3 regions of the Pseudomonas sp. HS6-2 genome follow, and region 1 is predicted to be linked to each of the others. Evidence: predicted binding sites of a transcription regulator. Region 1 holds the regulator's gene; each other region holds the start of a gene.
What was found. Region 1 encodes sigma-54, which starts transcription at its own class of promoters, with help from an activator protein. Its sites were predicted from a motif close to ANTGGCATNNANNTTGCTNT; they were not measured.

Region 1 (3,206 bases):
CAAGATGAAAGGCTGGGCGGTGACCATCCAGTACCAGGCGCAGAAAGACACGGTGATCCTTACCGACCGCGCCAAGGTCGAGAACGAAGGCAACACCACCGAAGGCGAGAAGATCGTCTACAACACCAAGACCCAGGTTGCGACCGCCGGTCGTGGTGGCAACGTGACTCAACCACGTCAGCGCATCGACATGGTGATCCAGCCGAAGAAGAAGGCCGAGTAAATGGCAACCCTCAAAGCCCAGCACCTGGCCAAGAGCTACAAGGGGCGGCAAGTCGTGCGTGATGTCAGCCTGTCGATCGACAGCGGGCAGATCGTCGGCTTGCTCGGCCCCAACGGCGCCGGCAAGACCACCTGCTTCTACATGATCGTGGGGCTGGTCCAGGCAGACCAGGGGCGCGTACTGATCGACAACCTCGATGTCAGTCACCAGCCCATGCACGGCCGAGCCCGCGCCGGTATCGGCTACCTGCCGCAAGAAGCCTCGATCTTCCGCAAGCTGTCGGTGGCCGACAACATCATGGCCATTCTCGAAACCCGCAAGGACATCGATCGCGAAGGCCGGCGCAAGGAACTGGAAAGCCTGCTGCAGGAGTTCCACATCAGCCACATCCGCGACAACCTCGGCATGAGCCTTTCCGGTGGCGAACGCCGCCGCGTCGAAATTGCCCGTGCCCTGGCTACCGCACCGAAGTTCATCTTGCTGGATGAACCGTTTGCCGGTGTCGACCCGATCTCCGTGGGCGACATCAAGCAGATCATCCACCACCTCAAGGCCAAGGGTATCGGTGTCCTGATCACCGACCACAATGTCCGTGAAACCCTGGATATCTGCGAGACCGCCTACATCGTCAACGACGGTCGACTGATCGCCGAAGGCGACGCCGAAACCATCCTGGCCAACGACCTGGTCAAGGAGGTCTACCTGGGCCACGAGTTCCGACTCTGATCCCCGGGACCTGCCTGGAGCACTGGCATTAACGCCCTGTCGGGGCTTAAGTTGTTACAGTGCTCTAGGCAAACGCTACAATTTGAGGCATAAAACTTGCTTAAATTTGGCGCTCCGGCGCCCTCGTGTAGTGGATGGCGCATGCGCGCCGGCGAACAAGGTATTAAGCCCCAGCCATGAAACCATCGCTCGTCCTAAAAATGGGCCAGCAACTGACGATGACCCCGCAGTTGCAACAGGCCATCCGCCTACTTCAGCTCTCCACCTTGGACCTCCAGCAGGAAATCCAGGAAGCGCTGGAGTCCAATCCGATGCTCGAACGCCAGGAAGACGGCGACGACTTCGACAACAGCGACCCGATGGCGGACAACGCCGAAAACAAGCCGGTCGCCGAAGTCCAGGACAACAGCTTCCAGGAAAGCACCACCAGTGCCGAAACCCTGGAAGACGGTGAGTGGAGCGAGCGAATCCCCAACGAGCTTCCAGTCGACACCGCCTGGGAAGATATTTACCAGACCAGCGCCAGCAGCCTGCCGAGCAACGATGACGACGAGTGGGACTTCACCACCCGCACATCGGCCGGCGAAAGCCTGCAGAGCCACTTGCTGTGGCAGCTGAACCTGGCCCCGATGTCCGATACCGACCGCCTGATCGCCATCACCCTGATCGACAGCATCAACGGCCAGGGCTACCTGGAAGACACCCTCGAAGAAATCTGCGAAGGCTTCGACCCGGAGCTGGACATCGAACTCGACGAGGTAGAAGCGGTGCTGCACCGCATCCAGCAGTTCGAGCCGGCCGGTGTCGGCGCCCGCTCCCTGGGCGAGTGCCTGCTGCTGCAATTGCGCCAACTGCCAGCCAGCACGCCCTGGATGAGCGAAGCCAAGCGCCTGGTCACCGACTTCATCGACCTGCTCGGCAGCCGCGACTACAGCCAGCTGATGCGCCGCATGAAGCTCAAGGAAGACGAACTGCGCCAGGTGATCGAGCTGGTACAGAGTCTCAACCCGCGCCCAGGTTCGCAAATCGAGTCGAGCGAACCGGAATACGTGGTGCCCGACGTGATCGTGCGCAAGGACAGCGACCGCTGGCTGGTCGAGCTGAACCAGGAAGCGATCCCGCGCCTGCGGGTCAACCCGCAGTACGCCGGCTTCGTTCGCCGCGCCGATACCAGCGCCGACAACACCTTCATGCGTAACCAGCTGCAAGAGGCACGCTGGTTCATCAAGAGCCTGCAAAGCCGCAACGAAACGCTGATGAAGGTCGCCACGCAGATCGTCGAGCATCAACGCGGCTTCCTCGACCATGGCGACGAAGCGATGAAGCCGCTGGTCCTGCATGACATCGCCGAAGCGGTGGGCATGCACGAGTCGACCATTTCGCGGGTGACCACGCAGAAATACATGCATACCCCGCGTGGCATCTACGAACTGAAATACTTTTTCTCCAGCCACGTCAGCACTGCCGAAGGCGGAGAATGCTCGTCTACGGCGATCCGCGCGATCATCAAGAAACTGGTTGCCGCGGAAAATCAGAAAAAGCCATTGAGTGACAGCAAGATCGCTGGTTTACTGGAGGCACAAGGCATCCAGGTAGCCCGTCGCACCGTCGCCAAGTACCGCGAGTCCCTCGGCATCGCACCGTCGAGCGAGCGCAAGCGACTGATGTAGCCCCTGGATGTGCCACAGCGTTTGTGGGGCAGGTGCAAGACCTGCCTCTTTATGCACGGGCAACAAAGGAGAAGCTGTATGCAAGTCAATATCAGTGGACAGCATGTAGAAGTCACCCAGCCACTGCGCGATTATGTGCTTGAAAAGCTCGCTCGCGTGGAAAGTCACTTCGACAAGATCACCAACGTGCAGGTCATCATGAAAGTCGAGAAGCTGCAGCAGAAGGTCGAGGCGACCCTGCAGATTCCAGGCGGTGAAGTGGTTGCCAACGCGGAACACGAAGACATGTATGCAGCGATCGACGCCTTGGCCGACAAGCTCGACCGCCAACTGAAAAAACACAAGGAAAAACAGCAAAGCCTGCTGCAAGGTGCAGCCGCCCGCTGATCCCTCTCATCCATGATCCGACTTGAAACCATCCTGACCCCCGGCCGTTCCCTGGTGAACGTGCCGGGCGGCAGCAAGAAGCGCGCCCTGGAAAAGGTCGCTAACCTGATTGCCGAGCAAGTACCCGGGCTTGCGATGCAAGACGTCTTCGAAAAGCTCATCGCTCGCGAAAAACTGGGCTCGACCGGCTTTGGCAATGG
Region 2 (3,206 bases), 2.6 Mb from region 1:
CCAGCCCTTGTCGGTGGCGATCACGCCGATGTCCTTGCTCTGCGCCTCGGCGCACTCACGAGTGCAGCCGGATACGGCAAACTTGAGCTTGTGCGGGCTGCGCAGGCCCTTGTAGCGGTCCTCCAGGCGCAGGGCCATGCCGACACTGTCCTGCACGCCGTAGCGGCACCAGGTGCTGCCCACGCACGACTTCACCGTGCGCGTCGACTTGCCATAGGCGTGGCCGGTCTCGAAGCCGGCTGCGATCAGCTCGCCCCAGATCAGCGGCAGCTCGTGCAACTGGGCGCCGAACAGGTCGATGCGCTGGCCGCCGGTGATCTTGGTGTAGAGGTCGTACTTTTTCGCCACCTGACCGATCACGATCAGCTTGTCAGGGGTGATCTCGCCACCCGGGATACGCGGCACCACTGAGTAGGTGCCGTTCTTCTGCATGTTGGCCATGAAGGTATCGTTGGTGTCCTGCAGCGGCACCAGCGCCGAGTCCATGATCGGCTGGTTCCAGCACGAGGCGAGGATCGAGCCCACCGCCGGCTTGCAGATGTCGCAGCCGACATGGCCCTTGCCGTGGCGTTCGAGCAATTCGTTGAAGGTGCGAATGCCCTCGACCCGCACCAGCCCGTAGAGCTCCTGACGGGTGTAGGCGAAGTGTTCGCAAAGGCTCTTGTCGACCGTCACGCCGCGGGCGGTGAGCTCGTGCTCGAACACCTGCTTGAGCAGCGCCGCGCAACCGCCACAGCCGCTGCCGGCCTTGGTGCAGCCCTTGACCGCAGCCAGGTCGCCGCAGCCACTGTCGATGGCCGCGCACACCGCGCCCTTGCTGACGTTGTGGCACGAGCAGATGGTCGCGCTGTCGGGCAGCGCGTCGGCGCCGAGCGCAGGCGCACCGCCACTCTGCGGCAGGATCAACGCTGCCGGGTCGGCCGGCAGGGCAATGCCGTTCTGCGCGTACTGCAGCAGGGTGTCGTAGTAACTGTTGTCGCCCACCAGCACCGCGCCGAGCACGTGCTTGCCGCTGGCATCCACCACCAGCCGGCGATAGGCGCTGTTGGCCTCGTCGATGAAGCGGTAGCTGCGCGAACCCGGCGTGGCGCCGTGGGCATCGCCGATGGAGCCGACATCCACGCCCAGCAGCTTGAGTTTGGTCGACATGTCGGCACCGGTGAAGGCGCTGGCGGCTTCGCCCGTCAACAACGCAGCCAGGTTGCGCGCCATGCTATAGCCCGGAGCGACCAGGCCAAACACGCTGCCATTCCACGAGGCGCATTCACCGATGGCGAAGATGCGCGGGTCGCTGCTGCGGCAGTGGTTGTCGATCACCACGCCACCGCGTGCGGCGATCTCCAGGCCGCTGGCACGGCCGAGGGCATCCTGTGGGCGGATACCGGCAGAGAACACGATCAGGTCGGTTTCCAGGTGTTCGCCGCCGTCGAAATTCATGCGGTAGCGGTAGGCCTCACCCGCGCAGATCGACTGGGTGGCACGCGACAGGTGCACGCCCACGCCCAACGCTTCGATCTGCGCCTTGAGCGCGGCGCCGCCTTCACCGTCCAGCTGCACCGGCATCAGCCGCGGGGCGAATTCCACCACGTGCGCCTCAAGGCCGAGGGACTTCAATGCGTTGGCGGCTTCCAGGCCGAGCAGGCCGCCACCGACTACCACGCCGCGGCGCGCCTGGCCGGCAGCAGCGCGAATGGCATCGAGGTCGTCGAGGGTACGGTAGACCAGGCGGGCGTTGCCGCTGGAGCCTTCGATCGGAGGCACGAACGGGTAGGACCCCGTGGCCAGGACCAACTGGTCATAGCCGTAGCGGCCCTCGGCAGTCACCACCTCGCAGCGTTCGCGGTCGATCTCCAGCACCGCTTCGCCCAGATGCAGGTACACGCCGCTGTTGCCGTAGTAGTCCTGCCCACACAGGGCCAGGGTCTCGGCACAGCTGCCGGCAAAATACTCCGACAGGTGAACGCGGTCGTAGGCCCGCTGGCGCTCTTCACCGAACACGTGCAGCTCGAAGCGCTCAAGGGCACCGCGTTCGACCAGTTGCTCCACGCAGTGGTGGCCGACCATGCCGTTGCCGACGATGACCAGTCGCTCTCGTTGCCCGCTCGCTGTTGCCTTCATAAGCCGATCCTCGATCAAAAAAAAAGCGCCTGGAGCCGAAGCTCCAGGCGCCTTTGCCTGTATTCATCACGGTGGGTGGCCCAGGTTGATCGCCGTTGATCAGTGGGCTTTGTTGTACTAGAGGTAAAGCAGAGACCGTGCCAATAGTGTTTTCCTGTGCCGGCCCTTTCGCGGGACAAGCCCGCTCCTACAAATTACCTGTAGGAGCGGGCTTGTCCCGCGAAAGGGCCGGCACTGCCAACGCACATTTAAAGTGCAACACTCCCCATCCTGGAGCACATCAATACACATCACGCCGGTACCGCTTGGCCTTGCTCAACGCTTCGACATAGGCATCGGCATCCACGCCTCCGTGCACGGCTATGACCTCACGCAACGCCGCATCCACATCCTTGGCCATGCGCTGCGCATCACCACACACATAGAAGTACGCCCCCGCCTCCAACCACTGCCACAACTGCGCCCCCTGTTCGACCATGCGCTGCTGTACATAGATCTTCTCGGCCTGGTCCCGCGAGAACGCCGTGTCCAGGCGCAGATGCCCGCTCGCCTGCCAGGCCTGAAGCTGTTCCTGATAGTAGAAATCCGTGGCCGCATACTGTTCGCCGAAGAACAGCCAGTTACCCCCTTTGGCACCCTGTGCCTCACGTTCTTCGAGGAAGGCAAGGAACGGCGCGATACCGGTGCCGGGGCCGACCATGATCACTGCCACCGTGTCGTCCTCGGGCAGACGAAAGTGCTTCGATACCTGCGGGAAGATCGCCACCTTCAGTGATTTCGCCCGATCGGCGAGGAAGGTGGAGCACACGCCTTTGCGCTCGCCATAGCGCACCGTAGAGACGGTCAGGTGTACCTGGTCCGGATGAGCCAATGGACTTGAGCTGATCGAATACAGCCGCGGCTGCAGCGGCTTGAGCAGATCGAGCCAAGTGGCCAGCGGCAACTGCTGAGGGAACGCCCGCAGCACGTCGACCAACTGCCGGCCCCACAGCCAGTCCTGCAGTTCGGCCTTGCACTCGGGTTGCAGCAGGCGCTGCAGGTCGGCGGCATGCGTACTGAACACCTGCAGTTGCTGCGGGGTAACCTTG
Region 3 (3,206 bases), 630 kb from region 1:
CCCTGGTCGATCAGGCTGGTGGCCTTTGGCTGCAGCGCCGAGGTGTCGATCTGCAGATCGGTCAGCACACCTTTCTTGATGTTGCCGCTGCTGTCGGCAGCATAGCCCTGCAGGCGCAGGCCATCGGAGGTGACGACATAGTTGTCCTTGCTGGTCTGGAAGGCACCGGCACGGGTGTAGACCATCGAGCCGTTGTCGGACAGCACGAAGTAACCCTGACCCTGGATCCCCATGTCCAGCACGTTGCCGGTGTTGTTCACGTCACCCTGGGTGAACTGCTGGGAAACTGCGGCCAGGCGCACACCGTTGCCGACCTGGTTCTTGCCCACGCCCAGGCGGTTGGCGCCGGCGTAGACGTCGGCGAACTCGGCGCGCGACGACTTGAAACCGGTGGTGTTGACGTTGGCAATGTTGTTGCCGGTAACGTCCAGCTGCTTGTTGGCTGCGTACAGACCGCTAAGGCCGATATTGAAAGACATGCTGTTGCTCCTTGTGCCGTTCTGGCCTTAGATACCGATGGTTTGTACGTCGGACAGGGAAACCTTGCCGACCCCGGCGAGGTTGAGCACCATCTCGCCCGTGGTGTTGAAGCTGACGCTGGTGACCTTGGCCGGCAGCAGGGTGTTCATCTGCACCGACTTGCCATCCACGGTGGTGCTGGCAGTGAAGGTGTAGGTGCCTGGGTCGACCTTGGCACCGCTCGAGTTGGTGCCATCCCAGATGAAGTCGGCATAGCCGGCTTTCTGCTCGCCCACCTCGATGGTCTTGACGGTGTTGCCGTCCTTGTCCTTGACAGTGATCTTCGCCCCGTCGATGGCCTGCGGCACGACGAACTGGCCATTGAAGCTGTCGGCGGTGTCGACCACAGCCTTGTCGTTCTGCACGATCACCGAGCGGCCGACCAGCGACGACGCCTGCAGTGCCTGGGACGAGGCCATGGCACTGGTAATGTTGGTGACCGACTCATTCAGCGAGGTGATGCCCTCAAGGCTGCTGAACTGCGCCAACTGGGCCACGAACTCGCCGTTGTCCTGCGGGTCGAGTGGGTTCTGGTGCTGCATCTGGGTAACCAGCAGCTGCAGGAACGCATCTTTGCCCAGCGAGCTGTTGCCGGTCTGGGACGCGGTATCGGTGGTGGTCTTCTTGGTAGTGCCAGTGCTGACACCGGACGCCGCGAGGACGTCGTTGAGATTGACACCGGTAGTGGAGGTATCGATGGCCATGGTCCGGCTTCCTTATCACTGACCCAGGGTCAGAACTTTCTGCATCATGTTCTTGGCGGTGTTCATCAGCTCGGCGTTGGTCTGGAACGCACGGCTGGCGGAGATCATGTCAGCCATCTCCTCGACCACGTTTACGTTCGGGTAGTAGACGTAGCCGTCCTTGTTCGCCGCCGGGTGATTCGGCTCGTAGCGCGCCTCCAGATTGCTCTGGTCTTCGACGATGCCCTTGACCTGCACGCCCTGCCCCGCCTCGCCCTGGTCCTCGAACAGCGACTGGCTGACACCGCTCTGCGCGTTCTGGAAGGTGGTGGCGAACACCGGGTGGCGCGCACGGTAGGTCTGGTCGATGCTCGACGACACGGTTTCGGCGTTGGCGATGTTCGAGGCAACGGTGTTGAGGCGGGTGTTCTGCGCGCTCATGCCGCTGCCGGCAATGTTGAAAACACTGGAAAGGGACATGAATTACTCTCCGCGCAGGGCCGAAACCAGCCCTTTGAATTTACTGTTGAGCAAGGTGAAGCTGGCCTGGAAGCCGATGGCGTTTTCCGTATAGTTCGATTGCTCGATCTGGGCGTCCACGGTGTTCTGGTCGATCGACGGCTGGGTGGGCACGCGGTACTGCAGCGAGTCGTCAGCCATCGCCAGGCCTTCGGCCTCGATGTGGCGGCTATTGGTACGGTCCATGGCGAAGCGGCCGCTTTGCTGCTTCTGGCTCTCGGCGGCGAGCACCGAAGAGAAGTCCATGTCACGCGCCTTGTAGTTGGGCGTGTCGGCGTTGGCGATGTTGTTGGCCAGCACTTCGGCGCGCTGGGCGCGGAAGCCCAGTGCCTTTTCGTGAATGCCAAGCGCCTTGTCGAAACTGATGCTCATGTCGGGAAAACCTTCGAAGGTTGGCCGGAATATCGTTGAGCAAGGTATAGCAAGGGCTGTGCCACATTCTCGAAACCCCGGAAATGCTGGGGCGTAGCACCGAAGGCTGATGGCGCGATGCCAGAAAAGCGGCAAAGTGCTTCCGCCTGGCGAAGCGAAAGCGGCAATTGCAGGGTGGCAAAAGCGGCAAAACAAAAAATTGACGTCAGTATTTTCCTGACCTGGCCCTTTCTTGCCGGGAGATTGGGTGAGGGCTGCCAGGTGCTTGTCTCGTGTTCTGAGTTGATGCACAGATCGAGCGCCGCCCGCGCGGCGCATCGCGAGCTTTGCTCGCTCCTACGTTTGTTTCGGGACAGTAATGCCTGTGACGGGCGCGCGCGACCGCCTTGTTGGTACGACGCGATATCGCGTCATGCGCCAAGGCTACGCGCGCAAATCCCACAGAAATAATTGGCCCGAAACAAACGTAGGAGCGAGCAAAGCTCGCGATGCGCCGCGCGGGCGGCGCTCGATCTCACCGACGCTAAAAAATGCTGTGGCGAGCGCTCAAAAAAAGGCCGGCAACTTTCGCTGCCGGCCCTATTCGGTCACTTGGCCTGGTAGATGATCCCCGGGCTGCACTGGACCATCTGATAGTGGTCCGGCAACCCGTTCAGCGCCTCCGAGGCACCGAGGAACAGGTAGCCCCCGGGCTTCAGGGTGCTGTGGATACGCAGCAGGATGTCCTTCTTCACCTGTGCCGAGAAGTAGATCAGCACATTGCGGCAGAACACGATGTCGAACTTGCCCAGGCTCGCATAGCTGTCGAGCAGGTTGAACGACCGGAACTCGACACGGCTGCGGATCGCCGGCTTGACCGCCCAGCGCCCCGGCGCCTTGGTGTCGAAGTAACGCTGCAGGCGCTCCTGGGACAGGCCACGGGCAATCGCCAGGCTGTCGTACTCACCGGTCTTGCAGTTGGTCAGCATCGAGCCGGACAGGTCGGTGGCAACGATCTGCGCGCCCATCTTCAACTGGCCCAGGTTGCTGCGCTCGAACTCATCGATGGCCATCGAGATCGAGTACGGCTCCTGGCCCGACGAACAGGCTGCCGACCACATGCGCAGGCGCTGC

Region 2: a site for sigma-54 is predicted at 2,244-2,263, ahead of nirB (nitrite reductase large subunit NirB). Genes of this name have one in related genera too.
Region 3: a site for sigma-54 is predicted at 2,140-2,159, ahead of flgB (flagellar basal body rod protein FlgB). Genes of this name have one in related genera too.

Annotation. Positions count from the first base shown of each region.
Region 1 covers NZ_CM143906.1:1,098,526-1,101,731, reverse strand. The annotation lists gene lptA (lipopolysaccharide transport periplasmic protein LptA) at 1-223, shown strand, start outside; gene lptB (LPS export ABC transporter ATP-binding protein) at 224-949, shown strand; gene ACOKS3_RS05060 (RNA polymerase factor sigma-54) at 1,126-2,619, shown strand; gene hpf (ribosome hibernation-promoting factor, HPF/YfiA family) at 2,698-3,006, shown strand; gene ptsN (PTS IIA-like nitrogen regulatory protein PtsN) at 3,019-3,206, shown strand, end outside.
Region 2 covers NZ_CM143906.1:4,792,558-4,795,763, forward strand. The annotation lists gene nirB (nitrite reductase large subunit NirB) at 1-2,118, opposite strand, end outside; gene ACOKS3_RS22380 (molybdopterin-dependent oxidoreductase) at 2,399-3,206, opposite strand, start outside.
Region 3 covers NZ_CM143906.1:1,731,014-1,734,219, reverse strand. The annotation lists gene flgE (flagellar hook protein FlgE) at 1-479, opposite strand, end outside; gene flgD (flagellar hook assembly protein FlgD) at 507-1,223, opposite strand; gene flgC (flagellar basal body rod protein FlgC) at 1,239-1,682, opposite strand; gene flgB (flagellar basal body rod protein FlgB) at 1,686-2,093, opposite strand; gene cheR (protein-glutamate O-methyltransferase CheR) at 2,681-3,206, opposite strand, start outside.